2 regions of the Butyricicoccus sp. AM32-19 genome follow, and region 2 is predicted to be linked to the other one. Evidence: riboswitches for the same ligand, from Rfam matches in the RefSeq annotation. Region 2 holds a riboswitch; the other holds the start of a gene.
What was found. A riboswitch is a leader RNA that binds a small molecule or an ion and turns the genes downstream of it on or off. The one in region 2 is predicted to bind FMN.
Positions count from the first base shown of each region.

Region 1: another riboswitch for FMN. It lies ahead of DW806_RS09805 (ECF transporter S component); the one in region 2 lies ahead of ribD (bifunctional diaminohydroxyphosphoribosylaminopyrimidine deaminase/5-amino-6-(5-phosphoribosylamino)uracil reductase RibD).

Region 1 is NZ_QUIX01000010.1:99,103-115,216, reverse strand. Features, by position in the region: partial or broken gene DW806_RS09810 (IS256 family transposase) at 1-723, shown strand, start outside; gene DW806_RS09805 (ECF transporter S component) at 935-1,546, opposite strand; FMN riboswitch at 1,635-1,766, opposite strand; gene argF (ornithine carbamoyltransferase) at 1,876-2,790, opposite strand; gene DW806_RS09795 (aspartate aminotransferase family protein) at 2,904-4,085, opposite strand; gene argB (acetylglutamate kinase) at 4,151-5,023, opposite strand; gene argJ (bifunctional glutamate N-acetyltransferase/amino-acid acetyltransferase ArgJ) at 5,067-6,275, opposite strand; gene argC (N-acetyl-gamma-glutamyl-phosphate reductase) at 6,296-7,216, opposite strand; gene argH (argininosuccinate lyase) at 7,206-8,600, opposite strand; gene DW806_RS09770 (argininosuccinate synthase) at 8,671-9,924, opposite strand; gene DW806_RS09765 (nicotinate phosphoribosyltransferase) at 10,177-11,619, shown strand; gene DW806_RS09760 (MFS transporter) at 11,882-13,090, shown strand; gene DW806_RS09755 (alpha/beta fold hydrolase) at 13,136-14,122, opposite strand; gene DW806_RS09750 (phenylpyruvate tautomerase MIF-related protein) at 14,379-14,720, shown strand; gene DW806_RS09745 (MarR family winged helix-turn-helix transcriptional regulator) at 14,884-15,339, shown strand; gene ftsH (ATP-dependent zinc metalloprotease FtsH) at 15,336-16,114, shown strand, end outside.
Region 2 is NZ_QUIX01000002.1:124,286-140,399, reverse strand. Features, by position in the region: gene DW806_RS02680 (LacI family DNA-binding transcriptional regulator) at 125-1,141, opposite strand; gene DW806_RS02675 (Gfo/Idh/MocA family protein) at 1,441-2,448, shown strand; gene DW806_RS02670 (hypothetical protein) at 2,505-3,092, opposite strand; gene DW806_RS02665 (Gfo/Idh/MocA family protein) at 3,191-4,210, opposite strand; gene hrcA (heat-inducible transcriptional repressor HrcA) at 4,514-5,560, shown strand; gene grpE (nucleotide exchange factor GrpE) at 5,589-6,116, shown strand; gene dnaK (molecular chaperone DnaK) at 6,173-8,020, shown strand; gene dnaJ (molecular chaperone DnaJ) at 8,148-9,299, shown strand; partial or broken gene DW806_RS02640 (hypothetical protein) at 9,427-9,689, shown strand; gene ribH (6,7-dimethyl-8-ribityllumazine synthase) at 9,811-10,272, opposite strand; gene DW806_RS02630 (bifunctional 3,4-dihydroxy-2-butanone-4-phosphate synthase/GTP cyclohydrolase II) at 10,353-11,561, opposite strand; gene DW806_RS02625 (riboflavin synthase) at 11,577-12,212, opposite strand; gene ribD (bifunctional diaminohydroxyphosphoribosylaminopyrimidine deaminase/5-amino-6-(5-phosphoribosylamino)uracil reductase RibD) at 12,212-13,297, opposite strand; FMN riboswitch at 13,469-13,595, opposite strand; gene DW806_RS02615 (PD-(D/E)XK nuclease family protein) at 13,884-16,114, shown strand, end outside.

The DNA.
Region 1 (16,114 bases), on a different contig from region 2:
CCGTATGTCTACGTGGACGGCATCTATCTGCGCCGCAACTGGGGCGGAGAGTATGAAAATGTAGCCATTCTGGTGGCAATCGCCGTGAATGATGACGGTTTCCATGAGGTTTTAGGCGCCGCCGAGGGAATGAAAGAGGATAAGGCCAGCTAGGTCAGCTTCTTTCAGTGGCTCCGCGGACGCGGCTTGGACGGCGTAAAACTCATCGTCGGCGACAAGTGCATGGGGATGCTGGAGACCGTGGGCGAGGTGTTCCCGGACGCCAAATACCAGCGCTGCACAGTGCATTTCTATCGCAATGTTTTCTCTGTTGTGCCTAAATCCAAGGTCAAAATTGTGGTAAAAAATGCTCAAGGCGATCCACGCCCGGGAGAGCAAACAGACATCCCGCGAGAAGGCTAAAGAAGTCGTTGCCGAACTGCGCGCCATGAAGCTGAAGGAGGCTGCCAAGAAGGTCGAGGACGGCATTGAGGAGACGCTAACCTACTGCGATTTTCCCAGTGAGCATTGGACGCGCATCCGCACCAACAATGTGATCAAGCGGCTGAATTGTGAAATCCGCCGCAGAACCCGCGTGGTGGGAACATTCCCTGACGGCAACTCTGCTCTGATGCTGGTCTTCGCTCGGCTTCGCCATGTGGCGGGCACGCAGTGGGGCAGAAAAAATATATGAACATGAAGTACTCGGAGGCGGCGCTGGACGACGCCTTCATTGCCGGCTGACTTCACTCAGCCGGAGAACCTGCAAACAATTTTGCGCACAAATCTTGACGGGACCGAGTCTATTAGATGCACGCATGTGATATAATCTTGGCCACGCATTTTGTCAATTCGTATACAGATCTTTGTCGAAATCATAGATGTTACCGCACTGTTTGCGATTATTGAACAAAAAGGTGCTCTCCGTTTGCTGGAGAGCACCTTCGTTTTTTACTTAGCCGACACGCTGTCTGGAGTGGTGCAATTCGATCTGCTTGGACTTGATGAACACGCTCAGTTTCTTGTAGGCAAGCATGGTAATCGCAGTCAGGATTGCGCCTTTGATGAGATTGAACGGCAGAACGCCGAGCAGCAGATAGCCCTGCATGCCGGTCACATACGGGTTGATCGCGTTGCATGCATCAAAGATAGCCTGCAGCGGCATAACCTGCGAATAAAACGGAATGATAAGAAAATAGTTGGTCAACATGCCGACACACGCCATAGCAACCGAGCCAGCTGCACAGCCGAGGACAGCCATCTTGCGGCTCTTGTGACCGCGGTACAGCAGCACGGCAATAACAACGAGCGTGGAAAGCATCAGGAAATCTGCGACCTCACCGGAGCCACCGGTCTGGGTCTGGGTCAGATGAATGATGTCCTTGATGCCGATCATCGTGATCGCCGGAGCGATGCCGAAAATAAACGCACCGATGAGCACGACTGCACCGGACAGATCCACCTTGAGGAACGGCGGCATGAACGGAATCGGAAATTCAAAGTACATCAGTACGGTTGCGATAGCCGCGAAAATTGCGGTGTAGGTGATCTTGCTGGTTTTGGTCATTGCTGTTTTCTCCCTTTCAGGAGTCCTGTTCCATAAATAAAACAAACCCCTGGATTGCTCCAGAGGCATACAGACGTAGCGATAGGTACATCTGTTTCTCTCATCCGGACTATAACCGTCGGTTGGGATTCTAACCCATCATGCCTTGCGGCTCGCAGACTATCAGGCTCGAAGCCTGTATACTGCCGGTGGAGACTTTCACTCCGCCCTGAAACAGAACTGATTTATTTATATTGCTATTATAGTCACCAGTAAAGGACTTGTCAACACTTCAGCAAGAAAAAACATAAAAGCCGCCTTCCCTTGCGAAAGCGGCTTTTTATCAGAAATCAGTCTTCCTTGCTGCTCATCAGAGTAACCATAACGGCCTTCTGTGCGTGCAGGCGGTTTTCTGCTTCCTCGAAAATTTCGTTTGCGTGCTCCTCGAACACCTTGGTGGTGATCTCCTGCTCACGGTAGGCCGGCAGGCAGTGCTGCACCATGCAGCCCGGCTTTGCAGCAGCCAGCAGCTCATCATTGACCTGATAGCCCTGGAATGCCTTCATGCGGACTTCCTTCTCGGCTTCCTGTCCCATGGACGCCCATGTATCAGTGATAACAACGTCTGCGTTCTCAGCAGCCTTCATCGGGTCATCGGTGATGAAGAAGTTCGGGTTCGGCTCTGCGAATGCCATAACCTCAGCGTCCGGACGGTAGTCCACCGGCGTTGCGATGGAAACCCTCATGCCGGTCTTGAGGCCGCCGACGATCAGCGAGTTTGCCATGTTGTTGCCGTCGCCAATGTAGCACATCTTGAGACCCTCAAGAACGGCAAACTTCTCACGGATGGTCATGAGGTCCGCCAGAACCTGACACGGATGGCAGAAATCAGTCAGACCGTTGATGATCGGAATAGAGCCGTAGTTTGCCAGATCCTCTACTTCCTTCTGCTCATAGGTGCGGATCATGATGCCGTCCAGATAGCGGCTCAGCACGCGGGCCGTATCCTGTACCGGTTCGCCGCGGCCAATCTGCAGATCACGGTTGGACAGGAACAGCGCCTGACCGCCCAGCTGATACATGCCGGTCTCGAAGGAAACGCGGGTACGGGTGGAGGACTTCTGGAAGATCATGCCAAGGCTCTTGCCTTCCAGGTGACGATGGGAAATGTTGTGCTTTCTCTCATACTTGAGCTGATCCGCCAGATCGAGCAGACCGATGATCTCCTCGGTGGAGCAGTCAAGCAGCTTCAGTAAATGCTTCATTGTAATAAACCCTTTCTGCAAATTAGCAATGAATAATTAGTAGTTAGTAATTATTTGGGTGCTGCTGCACCAGTACGATAATCACGTTAATTACTAATTGTCAAGACCTTTGATTAAAATACCTTTGCCATGATAGCGAGTGCTTCATCCATTTCTTCCTTCGAAATGGTGAGCGGCGGGAGCAGACGAACGGCATTTTTGCCGGCGGTGATCGCCAGAACGCCGTTTTCGATCAGCTTATTGGCAAACACGGAGTGCTTTCCTTCCTCAACGATGATGCCGAGCATGAGACCCATGCCGCGCACGCCCTTGATATTCGGCGAGCCAAGGGACAGGATGCCGTTGCGAAGGTACTCGCCCTTTTCGCGCACTTTCATCAGGAACTGGCCGTCACCGACAGTATCGAGCACGACGTTTGCTGCGGAGCAGACAATCGGCGTACCGCCGAAGGTGGTCGCGTGCGTGCCCGGCGTCAGGACGTTGCAGCAGGTATCCGCCGCCATGACAGCGCCGATCGGCATGCCGCCGCCAAGACCCTTTGCCATAGTGACAACGTCCGGCTTGATATCGTACTGCTGGAAGGCAAACAGGCTGCCGGTACGACCGATACCGGTCTGCACCTCGTCGATGATAAGCAGCATATCCTTCTCGCGGCAGAGCTTCTCTACCTCCTTGACGAACTCGCGGTCAAGCGGCAGAACACCGCCCTCGCCCTGAATCAGCTCCATCATGATGGCGCAGGTCATATCATCCGCCTTTGCGCGTACCGATTTGATGTCGTTGGCAACCGCGTAATCAAAGCCCTCGGTAAACGGGAAGAAATAGTTGTGGAAACGCTCCTGACCGGTGGCCTTCAGCGTGGTTACGGTACGTCCGTGGAAGGAATTGATGAGCGTCAGCACCTTGAAGCGGCCCTCACCATACTTGTCGAACGAGTACTTGCGCGCCAGCTTGATGGCACCCTCGTTTGCCTCAGCGCCCGAGTTGGCAAAGAATACCTTGCCACCCAGATGTGTCTTTTCTACCAGCTTCTTGGCAACCTGAACCATCGGCTCGGTGGTGAACAGGTTGGAAACATGCATCAGCTTGTGCGCCTGCTTATCGATCGCGTCAATGATTGCCGGATTGGCATAACCCAGACAGTTTACACCGATGCCGGAAGCAAGGTCGATGTACTTCTTGCCCTCAACGTCCCACAGGGTCGCACCCTCGCCGTGGTCCAGTGCAATCGGGAAACGGCCATAGGTGTTCATTACATATTTATTTTCTTCGCTTTTTAATTCATTGTAAGTCATAGGGTATCACCTTTTATCGGAGATACGGAGCGAATCATTCTCCATTCTCCATTTTCAATTCTCAATTACTGAAACATAGTGCCTGCGCCGACCTTGGAAAGCAGCTCGATCAGAATCGAATGCTTGACACGGCCATCCAGAATGGTGGCACGCTCAACGCCCTTGCGGACTGCCTCAACACAGCAGTCTACCTTGGGGATCATGCCGCCCTTGATGATGCCGTCGCGCACCAGCTTCGGCACCTCGGACACCTTGAGACGGTGAATGACACTGTCCGGATCGTTAATGTCCTGCATCAGACCGCGTACGTCGGTCAGCAGAATCAGCTTTTTTGCACCGAGTGCAACTGCCAGCTTGCTGGCTGCTGTATCAGCGTTGATGTTGTAGTTGGTTTCATCGTCGATGCCCTGTGCAACGGTCGAAACGACCGGAATATAGCCCTGCTGCAGCACATCGATAACCGGAGACGGGTCTACGTCCATAATGTCGCCGACGTAGCCGTAATCCGTACCCGAGCGGTCGGTCAGGCGCTTCGCCTGAAACAGGCCGCCGTCCATGCCGCCGAGACCGATGCCGCGGCCGCCTGCCTTCTCGATCAGGGTTACAAGGTCCTTGTTGACCTTGCCGCACAGCACCATCTGGACGATATCCATGGTTTCACGATCGGTGTAGCGCAGACCGTTGACAAACTTGCTCTCCTTGCCGATCTTTCCCAGCATTTCATTGATTTCCGGGCCGCCGCCGTGTACGATAACGACCTTGACGCCGACCAGATTGAGCAGTACCAGATCGTGGATGACCGCGTCCTTCAGCTCCTCATTGATCATTGCGTTGCCGCCGTATTTTACAACAACGGTCTGACCGTAATATTCCTGAATATACGGAAGCGCTTCGACCAGAATATTGGCACGCAGCTCCGCATCAAGTTGAGTATCCATACTAATTCGTTCCTTTATCGGGAGTTTTCTTCGTTTTTAAGAATCAAGTTCTGTAATCACCGTTGATCTTAACGTAGTCGTAAGTAAGGTCGCAGCCCCATGCAGTAGCGCTGTCCTCGCCCTCATTTACATCAACCGCAATGGTAACCTCGTTCTCGGAGAGCACCTTCTTCGCCAGATCTTCATCAAAATCCAGAGCAGCACCCTTGTCGCAGACTGCTACGCTGCCTGCTGCGGACTCGAACGCCACAGAAACGTACTCCGGACGGAACGGTGCCTTGGAATAACCCATTGCACACAGCACGCGTCCCCAGTTTGCATCTGCGCCGAACATGGCCGCCTTGACAAGATTGGAGCCGACAACAGCCTTGGCCAGTCGCTCAGCTGCTTCCTCGGAGCGGGAGTTCTTAACGGTGCAGGTAACCAGCTTGGTTGCGCCTTCGCCGTCTGCGGCGATCTGGCGTGCCAGGCGGGTGTTGATCTCGTTGAGCGCCTTGCAGAACGCCTGATATTCCTCGTCCTGCCACTCGATGAGTGTATTGCCTGCCATGCCGTTTGCGAGCACGATGCACATATCGTTGGTGGAGGTGTCGCCGTCAACCGTTACACGGTTGTAGGTCTTCTTTACGTTCTCCTGAAGTGCATCAGTCAGCATTTCATGCGTGATGGCGCAGTCGGTCGTGATGAAGGACAGCATAGTGCCCATGTTTGGATGAATCATGCCGCTGCCCTTGCAGATGCCGCCGATACGGCAGGTCTTGCCGCCGATGGTGAACTCAACAGCCGCCGTCTTGGGCTTGGTATCGGTGGTCATGATGGCGCGATTTGCCTTCTCGGAGGCGTTGTCCTCCAGAACCAGTTCCGGCAAGTGCTCCTCGATGCACTCGATGTTGAGGCGCTGACCGATCACACCGGTGGATGCAACGGCAACATCGGTTTCGGCTACGCCGAGCAGCTTGGCCGCTGCCTGCGCCATACGGCGAGCGTTCTCCATACCGTCCGGTGCACAGGCGTTCGCGTTGCCCGCATTGGCAACGATCGCGCGTGCTACGCCGTCCTCGAGGTGCTCCATGGTAACATACAGCGGAGCCGCCTTGACGCGGTTCATCGTGTAGGTGGCAGCCGCGGTGCATTCGCATTCGCTGAAAATGATTGCGGTATCGTCATTTAAGCGGCTTTCCTTGACGCCGCAGCGCACACTGCCCGCCTTAAAGCCCTTTGCGGCGCAAACGCCGCCTTCGATAATTTTCATAATAATTCTCCCTGCTGAAATCAGAGGTTTAAGCCGGTCGTTTCATCCAGACCGAGCATGATATTCATATTCTGCACGGCAGCGCCCGAAGCGCCCTTGCCGAGATTGTCAAACAGTGCGGTGACAATGGTCTGCTCCTCGTGGCCGCAGACGATCAGCTTGAGGCTGTCGTGACCGGCCAGTGTGTTGGCGTAGATCATCGGCTCTTCACCGCCGAACGGCGCCACGGTGACAAGCTGTTGACCCTCGTAGTGCCTGGTGAGCGTCGCATGCACGAGATGTGCATCTACGCCCGGGAGCATAACTGTGGTGGCCATACCCTTGTAAAAGTCACCTACGATTGGCACGAACACCGGCGCCTGCGTCAGACCGCAGATGTAGCCCACCTCCGGCAGGTGCTTATGGTGCAGGTTCAGACCGTAAATGCGCTCGGAATCGTGTCGCGGATCGCGGTTCTCGTCCTGATACTCCGCGATCATTTTCTTGCCGCCGCCGGAGTAACCGGTCAGTGAAGCACAGGTGAGCGCGGTGTCCTCGGCAATGATACCGTTTGCTACCAGTGGGTAAACCGAGGAAATAAATCCGCTTGCGTGGCAGCCCGGATTGGCAACGCGCATGGAGTTCTTGATGGCTTCGCGGTGCGCCTTGGACAGCTCGGCAAAGCCGTAATCCCAGTCCGGGTCGGTGCGATGCGCGGTCGATGCATCGATGACACGGGTGGTATCATTCTCGATGAGCGAGACCGCCTCTTTCGCCGCCGCATCCGGCAGGCACAGGAACGCAATGTCGGCTGCATTGAGGAACTTGCGGCGCTCCTCGGTGTCCTTGCGCTTATCCTCATCGATGAGCAGCAGCTCGATGTCGTCGCGGCCGCCGAGGCGCTCGTAAATCTGGAGGCCGGTTGTGCCCTCTTTGCCGTCGATGTAAATTTTAGGCTTCATCGTCCTCAACCTCCGCGATGAACTTGTCAATTTTATCAATCTGGCGGGTTACTTCCTGCGGAGCCGGGCCGCCGATGACCTTACGCTCAGCAACACAGGTGCGCAGGTCGAGTGCGTCGTATACGTCGTCGCCGAACTTGTTGGAAATTGCTGCAAAGTCGCGCATGGTCATGGTCTCGAGGGTTTCGTCCGCCTTGATACACTGGTTGACCAGACGGCCGACCGTCTTGTACGCATCGCGGAACGGAACACCCTTCTTGGTCAGGTAGTCGGCGCAGTCGGTTGCGTTGATAAAGCCGCGGGAGGCTGCCTTGCGCATGTTGTCGCGGCGCAGCGTCATGGTGGAGAACATCGGCGTGAATACCTCGAGGCACTGCTTTACGGTGTCGATCGCGCCGAATACAGCCTCCTTGTCCTCTTGCATATCCTTGTTATACGCCAGCGGCAGACCCTTGAGTACGGTCAGCATGGTGGTCAGCGCACCGTAAACACGGCCGGTCTTGCCGCGGATCAGCTCGCAGACGTCCGGATTCTTCTTCTGCGGCATGATGGACGAGCCGGTGGAGTACGCATCGTCCAGCTCGACAAACTTAAACTCCCACGAGCACCACGAAATAATTTCCTCGGACAGACGGGACAGGTGCATCATCAGGATGGACAGCGCGGAGAGCAGCTCCACGCAGTAGTCACGGTCGGATACGCCGTCGAGCGAGTTGTCGGTCAGGCGGGCAAAGCCAAGCTGCTCACGAACGAAGTCACGGTCGATGGGATAAGTGGTCGAAGCCAGTGCGCCCGAGCCAAGCGGCATTTCGTCCATGCGCTCGTAGCAGTCCTGCAGGCGGGATACGTCGCGCTTGAGCATGTTGGCATACGCCATCATATAATGTGCAAAGGTCGTCGGCTGTGCGCGCTGCAGATGGGTGTAGCCCGGCATAACCGCATCGAGATTCTCACGGCTCTTTACAGTCAGCGCCTTCATAAAGCCAAGGATCAGCTTGATGATCTCCTTGATCTCCTTCTTGACGTACAGACGCATATCGAGTGCAACCTGATCGTTTCTCGAACGGCCGGTGTGCAGACGCTTGCCGGTATCACCGATGCGCTCGGTCAGCAGCTGCTCGACGTTCATATGGATGTCCTCGTAATCGAGCGAGAACTCCACCTTGCCGTCCTCGATATCCTTCAGAATGCCCTTAAGACCCTCAACGATCTTTTCGGCCTCATGCTCCTCGATGATGCCCTGCTTACCCAGCATGGTAGCGTGCGCGATAGAGCCGGTGATATCTTCCTTATATAAACGGCAGTCAAACAGGATGGAAGAGTTAAAGTCGTTTACCACCAGATCAGTTTCCTTCTGGAAACGTCCTGCCCATAATTTTGCCATATTTATGTTACCTCACAAAACACTCATAGGGCGGCACACGACGGGCGTGCCGCCCTATGATTTCTTTTACTTACTTTTCAACAGACGGGAAATGCTCACCGGTCTTCTTGTACAGGATCTGATCGTTCAGTGCACGAACCTTGAGCGGCAGACCGAACAGGTTGATGAAGCCTGCGGAATCTGCCTGATCGTAGCAGTCATCCTCGTTAAAGGTTGCCATATCCTCGGAGTACAGGCTGTACGGAGAGGTTACGGAAGCCGGGATGATGTTGCCCTTGTACAGCTTCAGCTTAACATCGCCGGTAACGGTCTCCTGGGTGGAGTCAACGAATGCGGAGAGTGCCTTGCGCAGCGGCGTGTACCACTGGCCATTGTAAACCAGCTCGCCGAACTTGAGAGCAACCTGATTCTTGTAGTGCGAGGTTTCCTTGTCGAGGGTGATCTCCTCCAGCTTTGCATGTGCTGCATACAGGACCGCACCGCCCGGAGTCTCATAAACACCGCGGCTCTTCATGCCGACCAGACGGTTCTCAACGATATCGAGGATACCGATGCCGTTCTCGCCGCCCAGCTTGTTCAGCTTCTCGATCAGGGCAACGGAATCGAGCTTCTCGCCGTCAACTGTGGTCGGAACGCCCTTCTCGAAATGAATGGTAACATAGGTCGGCTTGTCCGGAGCCATTTCCGGGGAAACGCCCAGCTCGAGGAAGCCCGGCTTGTTGATCGGCGCCTCGTTCGACGGCAGCTCCAGATCCAGACCCTCATGGCTGAGGTGCCACAGATTCTTATCCTTGGAGTAGTTGGTCTCCTTGTTGATCTTCAGCGGAATGTTGTGTGCTTCCGCATACTCGATCTCCTTCTCACGACTGTTCAGCTCCCAGAAACGCCACGGAGCGATAATGTCCATCTGCGGTGCAAATGCATGAATAGCCAGCTCGAAACGAACCTGATCGTTGCCCTTGCCGGTGCAGCCGTGGCAGATCGCGTCAGCGCCTTCCTTCAGCGCGATATCAACAATACGCTTTGCGATGATCGGACGAGCGAACGAGGTTCCCAGCAGGTACTGCTCGTAGGTTGCGCCCGCCTTCATGGTCGGGATGATGTAGTCATCGACGAAGTCCTTGGTCAGATCCTCGATGTACAGCTTGGACGCGCCGGTCTTGAGCGCCTTCTCCTCCAGACCGTCCAGCTCGGTGCCCTGACCGACGTTGCCGGAAACCGCGATAACCTCACAGCCGTAATGCTCCTTCAGCCACGGAATGAGTACCGAAGTATCCAGACCGCCGGAATATGCCAGAACAACTTTGTTATATTTCTTTTCCATGTTTTTCGACCTCGCATTCTGCGTTTTTTTCGATGGTTTTATTATACTACCGCCATACTCATTTGGCAAGCAAAATTTATAATTATTTTACTGATTGCATATTTATGCATACTATGAATTTGAATTTGATAAATAATGCTTGCACTTTCTGTAAAAACGTACTATTATATTATAAATGCACTGTGTCAAGACAGATTGCACGGAATGAATAAAAGCGCACAAAAAATGGTGCGCAAAGGGGCGTTTTTCGCAATGACCGAAAGAAATTTAACCATGCTCACTGACTTTTACGAGTTTACGATGGCGAACGGATACTTCGAAAAGGGTATCGGCAACCGCCGCGCATACTTCGATATGTTCTTCCGCCGTGTACCGGACGGCGGCGGATATGCCATCATGGCAGGCGTGGAACAGCTGATTGAATACTTCAATAACCTGCATTTTTCCGAGGAAGATATTGCATATCTTCGCAGCCGCAAGTGCTTCTCGGAGTCCTTCCTCAATTATCTGCGCGATTTTGAGTTCGAATGCGACGTATGGGCCGTACCCGAGGGTACGCCGGTATTTCCCGGTGAGCCGCTCGTAACGGTGGCCGGTCCGATGATTCAGGCACAGTTTGTCGAAACCATGATCCTGCTGACCATCAACCACCAGACCCTGATCGCCACCAAGGCGAACCGCATCACGCGTGCAGCAGAGGGCCGTACCGTACTTGAGTTCGGCTCCCGCCGGGCACAGGGCTACGACGGCGCTATCCTCGGTGCCCGCGCTGCCTACATCGGCGGCTGTCAGGGCACGGCCTGCGTTCTGTCCGACCGTGACTACAAGATTCCGGCCGGCGGTACGATGGCGCACTCCTGGGTGCAGATGTTTGACAGTGAGTACGAAGCCTTCAAGGCTTATGCGGATATTTATCCGGATAACTGCGTATTCCTGGTTGACACTTATAATGTACTCAAGTCCGGTGTGCCGAACGCAATCCGCGTTGCCAAGGAACTGGAAGCGGAAAAGGGCATCCGCGCACGCGGCATCCGTCTGGATTCCGGCGATATCGCTTACCTTTCTATCGAGGCCCGCAAAATGCTCGATGCCGCAGGCTTCGAGGATATGCAGATCATGGCATCCAATTCGCTCGATGAGTATCTGGTGCGCGACCTGCTCGTGCAGGGTGCCCGCGTAGATTCGTTCGGCATCGGCGAGCGACTCATCACCTCCAAGTCCGAGCCGGTATTCGGCGGCGTATACAAGTTGGCTGCCGTTGAGGATGAAAACGGCGAGATCATCCCGAAGATCAAGGTTTCCGAGAACGTCGAGAAGATTACCACACCGCACTTCAAGCAGGTGTACCGTCTGTTCGACAACAAGACCGGCAAGGCGCTCGGCGACGTACTCACCGTGCACGACGAGCAGATCGACGCTTCTCTGCCGTATGTACTGTTCCATCCGGTCTACACCTGGAAGCAGCGTATCGTTACCGATTATACGGTTCGTCCGCTGCGCGTACAGCTGTTCAAGCACGGCAAGTGCATTTACAACAGTCCGGATGTTGAGGACATCCGCAAGTACTGCATCCGTGAGGTCGATACCCTGTGGGATCAGATCAAGCGTTTCGAGAATCCGCAGACCTACTTCGTGGATCTTTCCAAAAAGCTGTGGAGCTGCAAGAACGAACTTCTTGAAGCCTGCCGCATCTAACAAGCAAATTCGCAGACAGCGAACCATAATATAGTGGTTCGCTGTTTCTTTGCGCCCAATCGCAAGATTGTATAAAAGCTGTGAGCATCCCTGCACAGGATTTCGCTCACGCAGCCTGTTTCAGCAGTTTTTCGCAGAAACACGCTATCTTTTCGCAGATGTAAATCGCAAGAATTTAGTAGTACATCGCACCACAGGAGATTATACTAATAATCGCGGTCAAAAAAACCGCATATTCCACACAAATCGAAGGGATACACCAATGAAAGCATTTCTATCCTCGCTGAGCCGCAGCAAGCGCTATGTTGTCGCGGAACTGCTTCTCGTTTATTTCGCACAGGGACTGAGCTCCATCATGCTCGGCTCTGTGCTGCCGGATTTACGCGCGGCCTACGCGCTGGATTACCAGATCGGCGGCACGCTGCTGTCCGCACAGTCGATCGGCTATCTCGGCATCGGCCTGCTGTCCGGTCTGGCCGCCATCAAATGGGGACTCAAACGCGCGTACCTCATCCTATATTATGTATTCGCGGTCGGCTTTGTCATGCTGCTGACCAACGGCTCGCCGGTCTGGCTGCTGGCGGCCATGTTCCTGACCGGCATTTCCAAGGGCGCTATCACGGATTACAACAACCGCGTGATGAGCGAATACGCGAACGGCAGTGCCACTCCGCTCAACATGATGCACGCGGCGTATGCGTTCGGCGCGTGTGTGGCTCCGCTGGCTGTGCTCGCCTGCCACAAGCTGGGCGGTGAAAACGGCTGGCGTCTTGCGCTTGAGATTTCCATTGTGCTGCTGACAGCTTCGTTTATCTTCGGCCTGTTCATGAAGATGGACGATGATAAATCCACGAAAACCGGGCAGAAATCCGCAACCGATTACGACTTTTTCCGCGAAAAGCTGTTCTGGCTGTGCACAGCGCTCTGCTTTTTCTACGAGGCTGTTGAGGCTTCCATGATGGGCTGGCTGACCAGCTTTTACATTGATTCCGGCGTGCTCGCCGCAGACGCTGCGCAGATCATCACTTCCCTGCTGTGGGTTTCGCTGCTGATCGGCCGCTTCTCGTGCAGTGTGATCGCTGCGAAATTCCGTCCGTGGCAGATGATCACGGTCATGTGCTTCGGCATGGCGGCATTTCTCGTGCTGCTCGTCACCGGAACCACGCTTCCCGTGCTCACGATTGCAACGATCGGTCTGGGTCTATGCATGTCCGGCATGTACGGCACAACGGTAGCCAACGCCGGAGACCTGTTCTCGCGCTATCCGGCATCCATGGGCATTTACGTTACGCTCAATGGCTTCGGCGCGGCTATGGCTCCGGCTGCGATCGGCATCGCTGCTAACCGTACGGGAATCCGCTGGGGTTTTGCTATCCTGCTGATCGCAGGCGTGCTGCTCGTTGTCTCGGCAGTGCTCAATGCACGGTATTTCAAAGACAGACAGCACAACAAGGCGGTTTCCCGCACCTAAAAAGCACAAAAACCTCTCTCAAGCGTTTTGAGAGAGGTTTTATTTTTATTCCGCTGCCGTTTCCGGCTCCTGCTCGACAGCCTGCCTTGCAGCTCTTGCGGCAAGGTGTGTCTCCAGCCAACGTGAAATATCTCCGAAGGTCTCAAGTCTGTCAAGCTCGTTGAGCACCTCGTGGCGCGCATCCTTATAAAAGATGACCTCGATATTCCTCACGCCGTTGCCGCGGTACAGATTGACCGTACGGCGCACACCCTCACCGTACCGCCCAACCGGGTCCTTATCACCCGAGATGAACAGCAGCGGCAGGTCCTTCGGCGTTTTTCGGAAGGTCACCGGATTGTTCGCCTTGGTGATGAGCGTAAACAGGTCGCGGAATCCGGTCGCGGTAAACACGAAATTGCATTTTTCATCCGACTGATAGAGCGACACGACCGCCTCATCGCGGCTAAGCCAGTCAAACACGGTTTTCGGCTGCTTGATTTTCCTGTTGAAGCCCTTGAACACCAGATTGGACAACAGTCCGCTGCGATAGGTGATGCCGCGCGAGCGTGCTACCGAATCCGCAAGATGTACGATGCTGCCGGAGGCAGCGATCGGACCGACCGTGCCGATGAGGATGCAGCCGGACAGCTTCTCTCCGTAATCGAGCAGGTACAGCCTCGCGATCAGCGAACCCATCGAGTGCCCGAGCAGGAAATACGGCAGGTTAGGATAGCGGCGCTGCATCAGGTCGGTCAGGTGCTTGACATCCTCAACAAGATACTTCCAACCGTCGCGGGCGGCAAAAAAACCGAGATCCGCCGTGCGTGAGACCGATGCTCCATGTCCGATATGATCGTTTCCGCAGACAATAAAGCCCAGTCCGCAGAGATACTTCGCAAATGCGGTATAGCGCGAAAAATACTCGCACATGCCGTGAGACAGCTGTACGATACCGCGCACCTCTACTCCTTCAGGAGCAAGAATATAATAGGTGACATTGGAAACACCATTGGCACTTTTGTAAATATTTTGCGTACACTTGATATTCATATGCAACACCCGATCATGGACTGTACTTCTTTGCTGTTAATACTATACCACAAATCCACTTATCGTGCACCTGTTTTTTGATAAAGTTCACAGTTCATTTAAAAATGCACTGTCAAAAATTGCTGATTTTTAAATACCTTTCCCGACTGCAAATTATGCAGGATTACGATATCGCAAACAGCGACCGATGTGCTACAATAAAATAAATCACGGGCAGTGCTGTATTGCCCAATCCAAAAGAAAGAAGGATATACCCATGCCGTATATTGCTGTTACCACCTCCAAGGCCCTGTCCGACGAGCAGAAGGACGAGCTGAAGAAGACCATCGGCCAGAAGATTTCCCTGATTCCGGGCAAGACCGAGGCTGCTCTGATGGTTGACATCTCCGATAACCACACCATGTACTTTGCAGGCGAGAAGCGCAAGCTGGCGTACGTTGATGTTCGCTGCTACGGTTCGACCGAGTTTGAGAACAAGAAGGCACTGACCGAAGCACTGTTTGATGCTGTCGAGCTGCACACCGGTCTGCACGATGACAGCATTTACCTGACGTACTCCGAGTTCTCCAACTGGGGCACCCGCGGTACCATGAAGTAAACCGCAGAAAGACGCTGAGAGTTTCTCGGCGTCTTTTTTGTTTCGGATGAAGAATTGAGAATGTCTGAATTTTCAGAATGTTCACATTTGGACGATTGACGTTCGCTCGCTTTCGGTCTATTATAGTTTACAAGTAAACCGTTTGCCGAAAGGAGGACACCGCATGCCCGGCTCTCCCCATGATTTTGCCGCCGATGCGTTCCACGCGGGTCAGCTGTACCGCAGCTGCTTCCGCGAGCTGACCGAAAACTGCGGCTTTACGCCAAATGAGATGTTCGTGCTGCTGTTTCTGTACCGCAACGCGCCCGAGCAGGACACCGCAACTGTCATTGCACAGGCGTGGAACGTTTCCAAGCCGCTGGTGACGCGCAGTGTGGACGGACTGCAGAGACGCGGTCTGCTCTACTGCGTACGCGACGAGAATGACCGCCGTCTGGTGCACCTGCACCTGTCTGATGAAGGACACGCTGCTGCCAAAACGCTCCATCACCGCTGTGAAACCTTTGCGCTGACACTGCAGCAGGGTATCTCCGAGCAGGAAATGCAGACCCTGTGTGGTGTGATGCGCAAGATGCAGCAAAACCTCAACGATTTACTCGAAAGGACGAAACTCACATGAATAACAACCCAAAAGGGACGAAAAACCCCAAAAAACCGCTGATCTTCTATTATGCGGTCATGCTGCTCGTGCTTATGATGCTCAACTGGCTGCTGTTTCCGAGCCTGCTGCAGCGGCAGGTTACCGAGGTCGGCTACGACGAGTTCATCGCCATGGTGGACGACGGCAAGGTGCAGACCATCGCCTACGACAAGCAGGATCAGGAAATTACCTTTGAGGCCACCAATGACAAGGGCAAGGACGCACTCTACAAGACCGGCATTTTCCCGGATGACGAGCTGGTCGGCCGCTTGCTGAAGGCCAATGTCAAGTTTGCTGCCGAGATTCCGACCCAGACCTCTCCCCTGCTGAGCATGCTCATCAGCTACGTTGTGCCAATTGTGCTCATTATCGCAGTCGGTCAGTGGCTGCAGAAAAAGATGATGAAGAACATGGGCGGCAACATGATGAGCTTCGGCAAATCCAACGCCAAGATTTACGCCGAGACCGAGACCGGCAAGACCTTTGCTGATGTCGCCGGTCAGGATGAAGCCAAGGAGGCCCTCACTGAGATTGTGGACTTCCTGCACAACCCGAACAAGTACGCTTCCATCGGTGCAAAGCTGCCGAAGGGCGCACTGCTGGTCGGCCCTCCGGGCACCGGCAAGACCTTGCTGGCGAAAGCCGTTGCCGGTGAGGCACATGTGCCGTTCTTCTCGATTTCCGGCTCGGAGTTCGTCGAAATGTTCGTCGGTATGGGCGCGGCCAAGGTGCGCGATTTGTTCAAACAGGCCAG
Region 2 (16,114 bases):
ACCTGCACAATCTATCCCGTAGGGGCGGCCATTGGCCACCCACACAACGGTAAACCGTCACGTCAATTTTCCATTCTCCATTATCAATTCTCAATTACTGCAAATCGCTAAATGCAATCTCTCGTTACAACATCTCCTGCGTAATCAACCGCAGATCGGTATAATACAGCTCCCGTTTGGGCTGCACGCCGCGCAGCAGCATTTGATACATCGCCAACACGGCGTGGAACGATTCCTGCGAGAATGACTGACCGATCACGAAATCCACCGTTCCCTCGCGCAGATACCGCTTCGCGGTTGGCGTGAGGTCGTTGCAGACGATATGCGGACGGGTGGTGCGCCGCGCTTTTCGGATGCCCGCGATGCAGCCGGAGAGCGGCTGGCAGGCCATATAGACGGCGTGCAGGCGGCTGTCGGCCTGAAGCGCCTGCGCGACGAGTTCACCGGTGAGTTCAGGCATTTCGTTGGTTTCGATCACGCGGTAGGCATCTTCGGAGAAACCCAGCTCGAGCAGCCGGCGGCAAAAGCCGTCCACGCGGCCTTTGTGGGCCTCCATACGCAGATTTCCGGTGACAATGAGAACGTGCTCGGGCGGGCGGATGAGCCGCGCCATGACACCGGCGGCGATAGCGCCTGCGCGGACAAGATCCTGTCCGGCGTGGCACAGACGGCCGCTGTGCGGCACATCGGCATCATAGGTGATGACGGTAACGCCTTTCTGCACCGCCTGCTCGATGGCGGCGCGGACCTCCGGCGTATTCTCGGCACGGATAATGAGTCCGTCCACGCCGGAACGAATCTGTTCGTCCATCGCGCGGAGCAGCTCCTGCATCGTCATGGTGCGCAGCGGCTGCTCGGTCAGTATAAACGCCGGATCGGCGATATAGCGCAGTGCCTTGCGAATGCCGCTGACGATCTGCCGGTTGAAGTGCCCATCCGTCCATTGCGGAATGAGAATAGCCGCTTGCCTGCAATCTGCCGATTTCGGCGGCACTGGAGACTGGTAGCCGAGTTTTTCTGCGGCACGGACAACTTTTTCGCGTATCATCGGATTGACGTTGGGGCGTCCGTGCAGCACACGGTCCACCGTGCCGCGCGACACACCGGACAGCTCTGCGATTTTTTGTATGGTAACTGCCATTGACACATTCTCCTTTTCTACTTCAAAGTATAGGGGAGAGCAGCGCTGACGTCAAGTATAACTACGCACAGTGCACAATCAAAAATGCACTGTCATCTGCTTTTGAGCCTTCATTTTGCCATAAATTTGCGGTGCTTTTTTAGGCAGGCTACCAATGTTTTGGTGGGACGGTTGACCGTGACGGCGGGATTGCGGTACAATGTATACAATGAAGAAAAAAGTGTGAAAAAACGCGGGAATCCGCGAGTATTAACGAGATTTTAAGCGATTATTCTTGCTGTTAAAAGGAGAGGATCAGCATGCTGAATATTGGTGTTATTGGCTGCGGCGCAATTGGCCGCGATCACATTCGACGCCTGACGGACATTGTTCCGGGCTGTCAGGTTGTTGCCTGTGCAGACTATTTTGAAGAAGCTGCGATTAAGGTTGCGGCGCAGTACGAAGGCATGAAGGCATACAAGACCGGCGAGGAGCTGATTGCAGCACCGGAGGTGCAGGCGGTCGTTATCACCTCGTCCGACCCGAGCCACGCAGGCTATGTGCTCGAGGCTCTCAAAGCGGGCAAGCAGGTGTTCTGCGAGAAGCCGCTGGCACAGAGTGCCGCCGACTGCGAGAAAATCATCGCGGCCGAGACCGCACACGGCAAGCGTTTGGTACAGGTCGGCTTTATGCGCCACTATGACCGCGGCTACGCCGAGATGAAGCGCATCATCGACTCCGGTGAGCTGGGTGCGCCGCTGATGATTCACGCGTGCCACCGTAACGTGTCTCAGCCGGACGGCTTCCAGACCGAGATGGGCGTTTCCAACGTTGCAATCCACGAGCTGGACATATGCCGCTGGCTGCTCGGCGATGAGTATAAGAGCGGTCAGGTGCTCAAGGTGCGCCAGTCCGCGTGCTCTACCAAGGGTTACGACAACCCGCAGATCGTGCTGCTGGAAACCCAGTCCGGTGCGCGTATTGACGTAGAGGTTCAGGTTGCGGACGCTTACGGTTACGACATCCAGTGTCAGGTCGTCTGCGAGAAGGGCACAGTCAACCTGCCTGATCCGTATGCGGTTGTCAAGCGCTCGAACGCAACCCGTTCGTTCCCGATCCTGACCGACTGGAAGGACCGCTTTATTGAAGCCTATGACATTGAGCTGACCCATTGGGTCAAGACACTCGAGGAGAAGGGTGAGCCGGATGGTCCGTCCGCATGGGACGGCTACGCTGCCTGCGTCGCAGCAGACACGCTCAACCGTTCCCGCGGCACGAATCAGTTCCTGCCGATCGAGATGATGGATAAACCTGCTCTCTACAAATAATCTCTCATATATAAGAAAAAGGACCGCCCCAGCGGTCCTTTTTCTTTTATATTGGGTTATACGGTCAGCTTTTCCGCTTGATATGCGGCACGGATAAACAGGGCAAGCAGCACAAGGCTGGCAATCTGCGAGAGAAAAATCGGAATGGAAGTTGGCAGCATGCGCAGCAAAATGTTGATAAGGGAAAGATAAAAGCACCAGCGAATACGCTTGGGCGGAAAGTCGTAGCCGCGCTCTGTACAGACATCGTCCAGTCCGGTGTACAGCCAGAACTGCGAGACATAGGCTGCGATCACACCGGCAAGTGCGATCAGGCTGAACAGCAGATAAAACGTGCTGGGTGTATACGGCGGCGTGTCGCTCGGAACGAGCGTCATGGCCAGCAGGCCGACAACGGTTGCCGCCACGCTGAGCACAGTGGCTGTGAACGCACGCTGCAGGCGCTCGGACACGCGGCTGAACCGGTAAAACGGATAAAACTGCACGAGGGTGCAGAATATACCGAGAATGCCGGTAACGGTGAGCGCTGCACCGTTTGTACCGTTCAAAGTGACGGAGCCGCTGAATTGTCCAAGCACCAGTGAAACGGCGCTGCACAGCCAGAACATGGAAAGCCAGCGGGCAATGGGAATGTTGTTGTTCATAATCTCTACCTCCTTGCCATTATAATAGCAGAGAAGATGAAAATATGCAAGAAAAAGCAGAGCCTTTCGACTCTGCTTTTGTGCGATTTTACAATATATTAATACTGTACCTGAACCGGCTTGCCGGAGTGGAACGAATCCGTAATCGCGTAGGTAACGAGGGTTGCCTTGGTGCCGTCGTAAACGGTCAGCTCGGGCTTGCGGTCCTTCTGGATGCAGTCGATGAAGTCCACCATTTCGAGCAGGTAAGCCTCTGCGAAACGCTGCGGGAAGTTCTCGACGATCTCCTGACGGGCACCGTACTGATCGTAAACCATTACACGGTCCTTCCACGGTACACCGGCTACGCGGATATGCGCCTCGGTGCCGACGATTTCGGTCTCGGTGTGGTAGCCGTGCGGCGCAGTACGGCCAACGTGCAGGAAAGCGACCGTGCCATTGTCAAACTTGAGCATTGCCATGCCGGTCTCGGTGTCGCCGTTCTCGGCAAACTCGGGGTGCTTAAAGTTGGTGCCTGCGGCGTAAACCTCGGTAACCTCACCGCCGAGGAACCAGCGCATCAGGTCAATGTCGTGCGAAGCCGCGTCGATGAAGATGCCGCCCGAGGTCTTGGAGAACTTGATGCAGCTCTCGACCAGTGCTTCCGGGTCCAGACCGGTAGCCTTTACCAGATACGGCTTGCCGATGCGGCCTGCGTTGATCTGTGCCTTTGCATCCGCATAGGACGGATCGTAGCGGCGCATAAAGCCAAGGAAGAAGATCTTGTCCTGGTGACGTTCAACAGCAGCCTCAGCGCGCTTGCACTCCTCAAGCGAGCAGCCGAGCGGCTTGTCGGTGAAAACGTGCTTGCCTGCATCGAGCGCGTACTCGATCATCCAGCAGTGCTCCGGAGAGGAGGAGACGATAACGACAGCTTCAATGTCTGCCTCATCAACCATTTTCTTGTAGTCCGTGGTGGTGTACTCCACCTTGAGGTAGTCCTTTGCCCAGTCCAGCTCCTTCTGCACGAGCGAGCAGGCAGCGACCAGCTTGCAGCCGGGAATCTTGAACGCAAGATTCTGCGCGTGTACCGAACCGAGACGGCCCAAACCAACGATGCCAACTTTGATTTCCTTCATGTTTGTTCTCCTTTTTATAGAGCGGATTTTCTCTCTACGGCAATCGAACGATTGCCTGTCTCTCTCATAATAATTTTATCACTGTGTGAACGCGAACGCAAGGAAAAACGACCAAATCAGAGCATTTTTCATACGGTGAAAATTGGCATTTCAGCACTCGGCAGACGAGTGTGATAAAATTCCGACCATCATTTCATAAATTGTTCACAAACAGCACTTGACTTTGTCCGTATGTGGTGGTAAATTAAGTTTAGCACTCGGGGAGATGGAGTGCTAACAACCGAAAGAAAGGAGTCTGCTTCGGTGGAGCTTTCGGAACGTAAAAAGCAAATACTCAAAGCCATCATCGGCGATTACATCCGCACGGCTGAACCGGTTGGCTCCAAGGCATTGACCGAGGGACACGAGCTGCCGTTCTCGTCCGCCACCATCCGCAATGAGATGAGTGAACTGGAGGACATGGGCTACCTCGAAAAGCCGCACACCTCTGCGGGGCGAATCCCCTCACCGCAGGGTTATCGACTGTATGTGGATGAACTGATGGAGCGTCCGGCCGACAATGCGGAGGACGGAAACGCACTGCAGAACAGCGTGCTTACCAAGGTACGCGAGCTTGACCACCTCATTCAGGAAGCCGGCAAGCTGCTCACCAGTCTGACGAATTACGCGTCGGTTGCTATCACACCGGCCATGACGCAGATCGCCATCCGGCAGTTTGAGATCATTGCAGTCGATAAGATGAATTTCGTAATCGTAGTAGTTACGGATTCGGGCACGGTCAAGAATAAAATGGTCCGCACGGTGGCCGAGGTCTCCAAGGATGAGGCCGAGCTGCTCACCTATGTGCTCAACCAGACGTTGACCGGACTGCCGCTCTCGAGCATCACCGCCGAGCGATTCGACATTGTGCGCCGCGCCGCGGGATTGACCGCGCTGCTCGCTCCGGTGGCCGAGTACATCGCAGAGCTGATCACCGAGCTGAGCGACCAGAAGGTTTACCTCGACGGTGCCAGCAAGCTGCTTCGTTTTCCGGAGTACCGCGATACGAAAAAGGCGCAGACGCTGCTCGATTACATGGAGGACGACCGTAAGCACCTGCTGCCGGCCACCCGCAAGATCGACGGCATCCAGTTCTTCATCGGACCGGAAAACGGTGAAAACCCGCTGAGTGAAACCTCGGCGATTTACGCAAAATACGATATCGGCAAGATCGGTCAGGGTGCGATCGGCATCGTGGGTCCGACCCGCATGGATTACGCCAAGCTGTCCGCACAGCTCAGCCGCTTTGCAAAAGGGCTGAACAAGCTGATTGCCGAGACATTTTTAGATGAAAAAGACGGAAATCATTGATTTCCTGTAAACGGAGGCACAAAACGACATGAGCAAAAAGACAAAGCCGGAGGCGGAAGAGCAGGAGCAGGTAAAGACCGAGGCTCCCGCAGAGGAGACCGCTAAGGCTGATGCAAAGCCCGCGACGGACTGGGAAGCCAAGTATAACGACTTGAACGATCGTTATCTCCGCATGGCGGCGGAGTACGACAACTTCCGCAAGCGCAGCCAGCGCGAGCGCGAGCAGGCGTACACCGATGCAGTCAGCCGCGCCGTAACCGCACTGCTGCCGACCTATGATAACCTCGAGCGGGCGCTCAAGGCAGAGACCGCCGACACCGAATATAAAAAGGGTGTCGAGCTGACCATGACGCAGCTGACCGAAAGCCTCAAGGGCATTAACGTCACCGTCATCGACGCTACCGCAGGCACCGCATTCGATCCGAACTTCCACAACGCGGTTATGCACGTTGAGGATGAAAGCCTCGGTGAGAATGTTATCGCGGAAACCTTCCAGCAGGGCTTCCAGATCGGCGATAAGGTTATTCGCCATGCGATGGTGAAGGTTGCAAACTGATTACTAACTATTAATTAAAGTAAACTAAATCCTAACTATTAAGGAGTGTATTTATTATGGGTAAGATCATTGGTATTGACCTTGGTACGACGAACTCTTGTGTATCTGTTATGGAGGGCGGCGAAGCCGTAGTCATCCCTAACGCTGAGGGTGCGCGCACCACTCCGTCTGTTGTTGCATTTTCCAAGGACGGCGAGCGTATGATCGGTCAGGTCGCTAAGCGCCAGGCTGTAACCAACGCTGACCGTACCATTATTTCTATTAAGCGTCACATGGGCACCGACTACCGCGTAAACATCGACGGCAAGCCGTACTCCCCGCAGGAGATTTCCGCTATGATCCTGCAGAAGCTGAAGGCTGACGCAGAAGCATACCTCGGCCAGCCGGTCAATCAGGCGGTCATCACCGTTCCGGCTTACTTCTCCGACTCGCAGCGTCAGGCTACCAAGGATGCCGGCAAGATCGCAGGTCTGGAAGTTCTGCGTATCATCAACGAGCCGACCGCTGCTGCGCTGGCTTACGGCGTAGATAAGGAATCCGAGCAGAAGATCATGGTTTACGACCTCGGCGGCGGTACGTTCGATGTATCCATCCTGGATATCGGCGAGGGCGTTCTGGAGGTTCTGTCCACCGCAGGTGATACCCACCTCGGCGGCGATGACTTCGACCAGCGCATCATCGACTGGATGGTTGACGAGTTCAAGAAGTCCAACGGCATTGACCTGTCGAATGACCGTATGGCTATGCAGCGCCTGAAGGAAGCTGCTGAGAAGGCAAAGATCGAGCTGTCCGGCATGAGCCAGACCTCCATCAACCAGCCGTATATCACCGCAGACGCAACCGGCCCGAAGCACCTCGAGCTGACCCTGACCCGTGCAAAGTTCAACGAGCTGACCGCAGACCTCGTAGAGCGCACCATGGGCCCGGTTCGTCAGGCTATGAGCGACGCTGGTCTGTCCGCTTCCGATCTGTCCAAGGTTCTGCTGGTTGGCGGTTCCACCCGTATCCCGGCTGTACAGGAGGCTGTTAAGGGCATCACCGGTAAGGAAGGCTTCAAGGGCATCAACCCGGACGAGTGCGTAGCAATCGGCGCATCCATTCAGGGCGGCGTACTTGGCGGCGAGGTCAAGGACGTGCTGCTGCTCGACGTAACTCCGCTGTCCCTCGGCATTGAGACCCTCGGCGGCGTATGCACCAAGCTGATCGACCGCAACACCACCATCCCGACCAAGAAGAGCCAGATCTTCTCCACTGCAGCTGACAACCAGCCGTCGGTTGAGATCCATGTTCTGCAGGGCGAGCGCGAGATGGCTGCGGGCAATAAGACCCTCGGCCGCTTCACCCTCGACGGCATCGCTCCGGCACCGCGCGGCATTCCTCAGATCGAGGTTACCTTCGATATCGACGCAAACGGCATCGTAAACGTATCCGCTAAGGACCTCGGCACCGGCAAGGAGCAGAAGATCACCATCACTGCATCCACCAATCTGTCTCAGGACGAGATCGACAAGGCAATGCACGAGGCTGAGCAGTACGCTGAGCAGGATAAGAAGAACAAGGAAGCAGTTGAGGTTCGCAACAACGCTGAGCAGCTGGTATTCCAGTCCGAGAAGGCACTGACCGATCTGGGCGACAAGCTGTCCGCAGATGAGAAGGCAGGCGTTCAGGCTGAGATCGAAAAGGTTAAGGAAGCGCTCAAGGGCACCGATACCGATATGATCAAGGCTGCAACCGAAGGTCTGTCCAAGAAGTTCTCCGATCTGGCCGGCAAGATCTATCAGCAGCAGGCACCGCAGGGCGACCCGAACATGGGCGGCCAGCCGGGTGCAGGCGCACAGGGCGGCCAGCAGGGCGACTTTGTAGACGCTGACTTCACCGAGGTTAAGGACGACGACAATAAGTAATAAGCAAGAGTGAAGATAGAAGAGTGAAGAGTGGAGAGAAAAACTCCTCACTCTTCACTCTCCACACTCCACTCTAATGGAGAGGCGCACTTTGGTGCGCCTATCCCTGTGTATAGGATGATTTTTTATGGCTGATAAAAGAGATTATTATGAAGTGCTCGGCGTACAGAAGGGCGCAAGTGATGATGAGCTGAAAAAGGCATACCGCAAGCTGGCGCGCAAGTACCACCCGGACCTCAACAAGGATAATCCGGAGGCTGCGGATAAGTTCAAGGAAGTAAACGAAGCATACGAGGTGCTGTCCGACAAGGAGAAGCGCGCCAAGTACGACCAGTTCGGCTTTGCCGGCGTTGACCCGAGTTACGGCGGCGGCGCCGGTGCAGGCGGCTACGGCGGCGGCTTTGACATGGGCGATTTGGGCGACCTGTTCGGCTCATTCTTCGGCGGCGGCTTTGGTGGCGGACGGTCGTCCCGCCGCAACGCACCGCAGCGAGGCGAATCCATCCGTCAGACGGTGATCCTGTCCTTCGAGGAAGCCGCATTCGGCTGTGAGAAGGAGATCACGGTCGAGCGCATCGAATCCTGTGACGACTGCGGCGGCACAGGTGCCGCAAAGGGCACCACGGCGGAGACCTGTCCGAACTGCCGCGGCACCGGCGTTGTTACGCAGACCCAGCGCACGCCGCTCGGCATGTTCCAGACGCAGGGCGCCTGCCCGAACTGCCGCGGCACCGGCAAGATCATCAAGAAGCCGTGTCCGAAGTGCGGCGGTCAGGGTCGTGTCCGCAAGACCCGCAAGTTCAAGGTCAACATTCCGGCAGGTATCGACGATGGTCAGTCCATCCAGCAGCGCGGTCAGGGCAATGCAGGCGTGAACGGCGGTCCCGCAGGCGATCTGTTCGTAACGGTTGCCATCCGTCCGCATCCGATCTTTACCCGCAACGGCTCGGATGTACATGTCGATATTCCGATTTCGTTCGCACAGGCCGCACTCGGCGATACGCTGCAGGTGCCGACCATCGACGGCCGCATCGAGTACAAGATTCCGGAAGGCACGCAGACCGGTACGACGTTCCGCATGCGCGGCAAGGGCATTCAGAATGTCAACGGCCGCGGTCGCGGCGACCAGTACGTCCGCGTAAACATCGAGGTGCCGAAGAACCTGTCCGACAAGCAGAAAAAGCTGCTGCGTGAGTTCGAGGAAACGTCTACCGACGAGAATCAGGTCAAGCGCAAGAGCTTCTGGGATAAGGTAAAGGACGCACTTAAGGATAAATAATTAAAGGAGCTTTGCTTTTTGAAGAAATACGGCGAATTGGATTCGGTAAGCTGACCGGGAGGTCGGCTGAACCCATAAACCACCTCCCCAAAGGACGAATAATATCGACTTTTCAGGAGGAATTCTCATGAATCGGGAGAATAAACGCAAGCAATATCAAAAGGGTTATTACAAAACGCACGCCTGCGACGACAGCTTCACCTGCAGGGTGTGCGGCCGTCCGGTCGTACCGGCAGGCGCGGTGTACTGCACTCTAACCGCGCAGCGGCGGACGATAACCCGATGAAGCTGATGTCCATCGCCATGAAGCCGGTGGCGTTCCCGCCGTTCCCACTGGAGCGGATTGAGGAGCTGACCGCGCTCATGGGCGGAGAAGGCTCGGTAGAATAAAGAAAACCACCCGGGATTTTCTCGGGTGGTTTTTCGTCTGCAGGAGGAAAATGGAGAATTGAGGATGGTAAATAAAAATGCTCTCTGAATCATCAGAGAGCATTTTTTTTTTTGCACAATTTTAGAGCTGCGGCAGCAGGTTTGCCAGCTCGAGAGCCGCAATCGCTGCATCTGCGCCCTTGTTGCCGGCCTTGGTGCCTGCGCGCTCGATGGCCTGCTCGATGTTCTCGGTGGTAACCACGCCGAAGGTCACCGGCACACCGGTCTGCAGGTTGACCTGTGCAATGCCCTTGGCAGCCTCGTTGCACACGAGGTCGTAGTGGCTGGTCGAGCCGCGGATAACCGCGCCGAGGCAGATAACTGCATCATACTTGCCGCTCTGCGCCAGCTTCTGCGCCGCCAGCGGAATCTCAAATGCACCCGGAACCCATACGAGCGTGATGTCATCCGTGTCCACACCGTGACGTACCAGCGTGTCCTCCGCGCCGGAGATCAGCTTGGAAACGATAAATTCGTTGAAACGTGCACCAACGATTGCAAACTTGCCCTTGGTTGCTACTAACTTGCCTTCGAGTACCTTCATCTTAAAATCTTCCTTTCAATATGGTGAACAGATATATTGCAGGGCGAGGTGAGGTCATCCCGCCCTGCGGGATAGATTGATTACAATGTTTCACTAAAGAGGTGACCCATCTTAATTTTCTTGGTTCTGAGGTAGAACGCGTCGTCCTTCTGCGGTGCGATCTCGATCGGCACGCGCTCGGTGATCTCTACACCAAAACCGTCCAGACCGTAAATCTTCTCCGGATTATTGGTCAGCAGGCGCAGCTCCTTTGCGCCGAGGTCCTGCAGAATCTGAGCGCCGATCCAGTATTCACGCAGGTCGGGCGCAAAGCCGAGCTTTACGTTTGCCTCGACTGTATCGAAGCCCTTTTCCTGCAGCTCATACGCCTTCAGCTTGTTGATCAGACCGATTCCGCGGCCTTCCTGGCGCATATAGAGCAGCACGCCGCGTCCTTCCTTGTCAATCTGCTGCATGGCTGCCGCCAGCTGCTGACCGCAGTCGCACCGGCGGGAACCGAACACGTCGCCGGTCAGGCACTCGGAGTGTACGCGGCAGAGCAGGTTCTTGCCATCGCCGATCTCGCCCTTGACGAGCGCAACATGGTGCTCGCCGGTCAGGTCGTTGACGTAGCCGTAGATGCGGAACTCACCGAAACGGGTGGGCATTTTCGCACAAGCTTCGCGGACAACGTGCTTATCATGACGGCGGCAGTAGTCCTGCAGGTCCTTGATGGTGATGATCTTGAGACCCCATTCTTTGGCCTTCTCCATCAGCTCGGGCGTGCGCATCATCGTGCCGTCATCGCGCATGATCTCACAGCACAGACCGCACTGCTCGAGTCCGGCCAGACGGCACAGATCGACAGTCGCCTCGGTGTGGCCGTTGCGGGTCAGCACACCGCCGCGGCGTGCAACAAGCGGGAAAACGTGTCCCGGACGGCGGAGCTCCTCCGGCTTGGTGTGGATATCCGCACATTTGCGGCAGGTAAAGCCGCGTTCCTCGGCGGAAATGCCGGTCGTGGTGTCCACATGGTCGATGGAGACCGTGAACGCGGTGTGGTGGTTGTCCGTGTTGACCTTTACCATCTGCTCCAGACCGAGACGGAGCGCAACCTGCTCACTCATCGGTGTGCAGATCAGGCCCTTGGCATGGGTCGCCATGAAGTTGACGTTTTCGGTCGTGGCGAACTGTGCGGCGCAGATGAGGTCGCCCTCGTTCTCGCGGTCCGGGTCGTCGATGGTGAGGATGAGGTGTCCGGCGCGAAGTTCTTCGAGCGCTTCTTCAACTGTATTGAACTGATATTCCATAAAAGAAAACCTCCGTTAAAATCCGTGTTGTGCAAGAAAATCCATTGTAATACCGCTGGATTTGTGCGGCGTGAGCATTTTTTCAACGTATTTGCCGATCACATCGCATTCGAGGTTGACCGGCTCGCCCGGCTTTTTGCCGAGCAGAATGGTCTGTGCGCCGGTGTGCGGGATGATGGAGACCGAAAAGTCGGTGTCCGTCACAGCCGCCACGGTAAGGCTGACGCCATCAATGGCGATCGAGCCTTTTTCGACGATGTACCGGAGCAGGGGAGCCGGTGTTTTGATCGTCACCCACACGGCGTTGTCCTCGCGCCGCTGCGAGAGAACCGAGCCGGTGCCGTCGATATGGCCGGATACGATATGACCGCCGAACCGTCCGTCGGCAGGCATCGCGCGCTCCAGATTGACCAGCGAGCCGCTCTGCAGACTGCCGAGCGCGGAACGCCGCAGGCTCTCCGCCATCACGTCGGCGCTGAAGCTGTCATCCGTCAGCGCGACCACGGTCAGACATACGCCGTTCGTGGCAATGCTGTCGCCGATTTTGGTATTTTCCAGCACGGTATCTGCCGCAATCGTCAGCCGAGCGCCCTTTGCGCCGCGCTCGATGCGCCGCACCGTACCGATTTCTTCGATAAGTCCAGTAAACATTACAATCTCCCTTCAAGCAGGAAATCTTCGCCCATCGGCGTGCAGGTCACGTCCTTCAGCGGAAGCGCCTGCACCATCTTGTCAAATCCCAGACCTCCGACCGGACTTTTTGCGCCTGCACCGCCGATGATTTTCGGGGCGATGTACGCCTGCACGCGGTGCACCACACCGGCCTGCAGCGCGGAGAACGCAAGTGCCGAACCGCCTTCAAGCAATATGCCGTCGATGCCGAGTGCGCCGAGCTGGTGCATCAGGTCGGCAAGGTCTACGCGCTCGTCTTTCGTTTTGCATTCGAGAATGTGTACACCGTGCCGTTCCAGTTCAGCGGTGCGCTCATTTCGACCGACGACCGCGATATAGGTCGGGATTTTGTTTGCCGTCTGTACGATTCTGCTGTCGATCGGCGTGCGTGCGCGGCTGTCGCAGATTATGCGGATCGGATCGCGCCCGCCGTCAATGCGGCAGGTGAGCAGCGGATCGTCCTCAAGCACGGTGCCGATGCCGACCATGATGGCGGGCAGCCGGTTGCGCGTTTCGTGTACATTACGGCGGGCGGTCTCGCCGGTAACCCAGCGGCTGTCGCCTGTGTGCGCGGCGATTTTGCCGTCCAGCGTCATCGCGTACTTGAGCGTCACAAACGGCGTTTTGTGCGTGATGTAGTGAAAGAAGACTTCATTCACGCGGCGGCATTCGTCCTCGCACACGCCGGTCTCGACTTCAATGCCTGCGTCGCGCAGGATCTGTGCGCCTTTGCCGGCTACCAGCGGGTTCGGGTCGAGGCAGCCGACGAACACGCGGCCGATCTTGTGCTCGATGACTGCGTCTGTGCACGGCGGCGTGCGTCCCCAGTGGCAGCACGGCTCGAGCGTGACGTACAGGTCTGCGCCTGTGCAGTCCTCGGTGCAGTGCGCGAACGCGTTGCGCTCGGCATGCAGGCCGCCGATGTGCTCGTGCCAGCCTTCACCGATGATTTTTCCGTCCTTGACGATGACGCAGCCGACCATCGGATTCGGATTGACGTGACCGGCTCCGCGCTGGGCCAGCGCCAACGCCTGACGCATATATTCCTGTTTTTGCTCCTGCATAGAATCACCTGATATAATAATTCTGTAGAAAATTTCACGATAGTTTGGCGACAGCCAAAAAAACGTCCCAAAGACAGAATCTTCGGGACGCTGAAAAAAGCATTGTGAAAATAAAAAGTCTGAAACACCGAATCGGCATTTCAGAACAGCAAACAACGGAAAATCTTTCCGCGCATTCTTCTTTTATCCAGACTATACTGTCGGCCTCGGAATTTCACCGAATCATGCTTCCGCCGAATGGCATCCGCTCGCGGGCTGTACCGCCGGTAGGGAATTGCACCCTGCCCTGAAGAATCAAATATTTGGTTTTGCGGGGCAGAGCCTTTATTGTTCCGCCTGAGGAAAGTATAGTCCCAAGCGGAGAAAAATGCAAGAGTTTTTTGAAAAAATAATTTTACAGAATATGTGAATGCAAACAAAACGCTGTAAAAGTTCGAAAAAGACTGGAAAATACGCTGATAACGCACAGAAAATATAAAATGACCATACGGTTGTTATTGATAATTTTCCGTTTTCCATTACCAATTTTCAATTTGCTCCGGTTGTGCTATAATCAAATAGCTATGAAACGAAAGGAGAGTGTGCCATGCGGATCTGGACCGGACGAGCGGGAAGCGGCAAGACAACGGCCATCCTGCGGGAGATCGCGGCGCTGAGTGAAAGGGGAGAGGGACGGCAGATTCTGCTCGTGCCCGAGCTGAACTCGCACCTGATGGAGCGGCGGCTTGCCGCAGCCACGCACAACCACGGCGCACGCACGGCCGAGGTGCTGACGTTCTCGCGATTGGCTGACCGTGTGTTCTCTGAGGTCGGCGGACTGGCACAGCAGATGCTGACGCCGGCAGGTCAGCTTTTGACCTTGCAGGAGGCGGCACGCCGTGTGCAGGGGGGGCTGAGTGCGTGGAAGGGTCTGGCAGACAAGCCGGAGCTGCTGCAGGAGGCGCTGCGGCTGATCGACGAGTGCAAAACCTGTGCGGTCGCGCCGGAGACGCTGTTTGCGGCTGCCGAGGAGAGTGAGGACGCGGTACTTGCAGAAAAATTGTCCGATCTTGCACAGATTTTAACAGCTTATGAGCGTCTGTGCGAGGAGTCCCTGCCCGACCCGAGAGACCGCCTGACACATCTGCGCGACCGCCTGGCAGAAAGCCACACGTTGGACGGTGCAGCGGTCTATCTGGATGGTTTTCTCGGCTTTACCGTGCAGGAAAGTGCAGTAGTTGATGCCATGCTGGCGGCGGGTGTGCCGCTCGCTGCAGCGGTAACCTGCGATACGGATTACCCGGAGATTTTCCTTACCGGCTGTAAAACAGTGCAGAAATTAACCCGAATGGCAAAGCATCATAACCAGACGGTCGAGCGCATCGAACTGGGCGAAAGCAAGGTGGCCCGACCGGCGGGACTGGCTGCGCTCGAGCGCGAAAGCCTGCTGCCGGTGCGCACCCCGCAGGAGAGCGCGGCCGGCGTTCGTTTGTACGAGGCGGCTTCGCCGTTTGACGAGTGCGAGCACGCGGCGGCTTACATTCGGCGCAAGGTGCGGGACGAAGGCGCGCGCTGCCGCGATTTTGTGGTTGCGGCACGTGATATCGAGCCGTACAGTGCGTTCCTTGCAATGGCGATGGCGCGGTACGACATTCCGGTGTTCCTCGCGGAAAAGCCGGATCTGCTGTCTCGTCCGCCGATGGCGCTGGTCACGAATGCACTCGAGGCGGTACGAAATCACTTCCGATATGAAGATCTGTTCTCCTGTCTCAAGACCGGACTTGCGGGCTTGGATTGGGACGAAATTGATAAATTAGAGAACTATGTGCTCACCTGGAACATCCGCGGCGGAGCATGGGAACGCGAGTGGACCGAGCATCCGGACGGCTATGGTCTGTCCATCGACGAGAATGCGAAGGCGCAGCTTGCCGAACTGAACACACTCCGCAAACGGGCAATCGCGCCGTTCTCCGCACTGCGCGAGGCACTTGCAGGTGAGCAGCCTGCAGGTGACTGCGTGCGTGCGCTCTATGCATTCCTTCTCGCGGTGGATGCGCCGCAGCGCATGACCGACCGCGCCGCCGGACACGAGCAGGCGGGCCGTCTGCAGCTGGCCGACGAGTACCGCCAGCTGTGGGAAATCCTGGTTTCTGCGATGGAGCAGTTTGCATGGGTGTGCGGTGATATGCCGCTGACGCTCGACCGTTTCGCGCAGCTGTTCCGGCTGGTGCTCGGCGAGTACGATGTGGGTACGATTCCGGTTTCGCTCGACCGCGTGACCTGCGGCAACATCGAGCGTGCGTGTACGGAAAATGCGAAATATGTCATCCTGCTGGGCGTTAACGACGGCCTGATACCGAAAACCCCGTCCTCGACTTCGCTGCTGAGTGACATGGACCGCGACAAAATGGATGCGCTCGGCGTGGAACTCAAAGCCTACGGCGAGGAACGCCTGCTGATGGAGCAGGAAACGCTCTATCGGGCACTCGCGTGCCCGACAGACGAGTTGCTGCTGACGTATCACACCATCGACGCAGGCGGCGGTGAAACGCGGCCGTCCTACTTCGTGAACACAGTGCGGGAGCTGCTGCCGGATGTGCCGTTTTCCACCCATCGGACGGAGACCGTGCGCGACCGCCTGCAGGCGGAACGACCGGCGGTCGAACTTGCGTGTGCGTATCTTTCGGGCGACCGGACAGCCGCCGTGCGGGCCGCCTATGACTACTATAAGGATGATGAGCGAGTCAAAAACGCGCAGGCACAGCGGCGCGGCAGAGGCCCGCTGAGCAGTCCGCACACGATTGATGGATTGTACGGAAAAAGCCTCAATCTGACCGC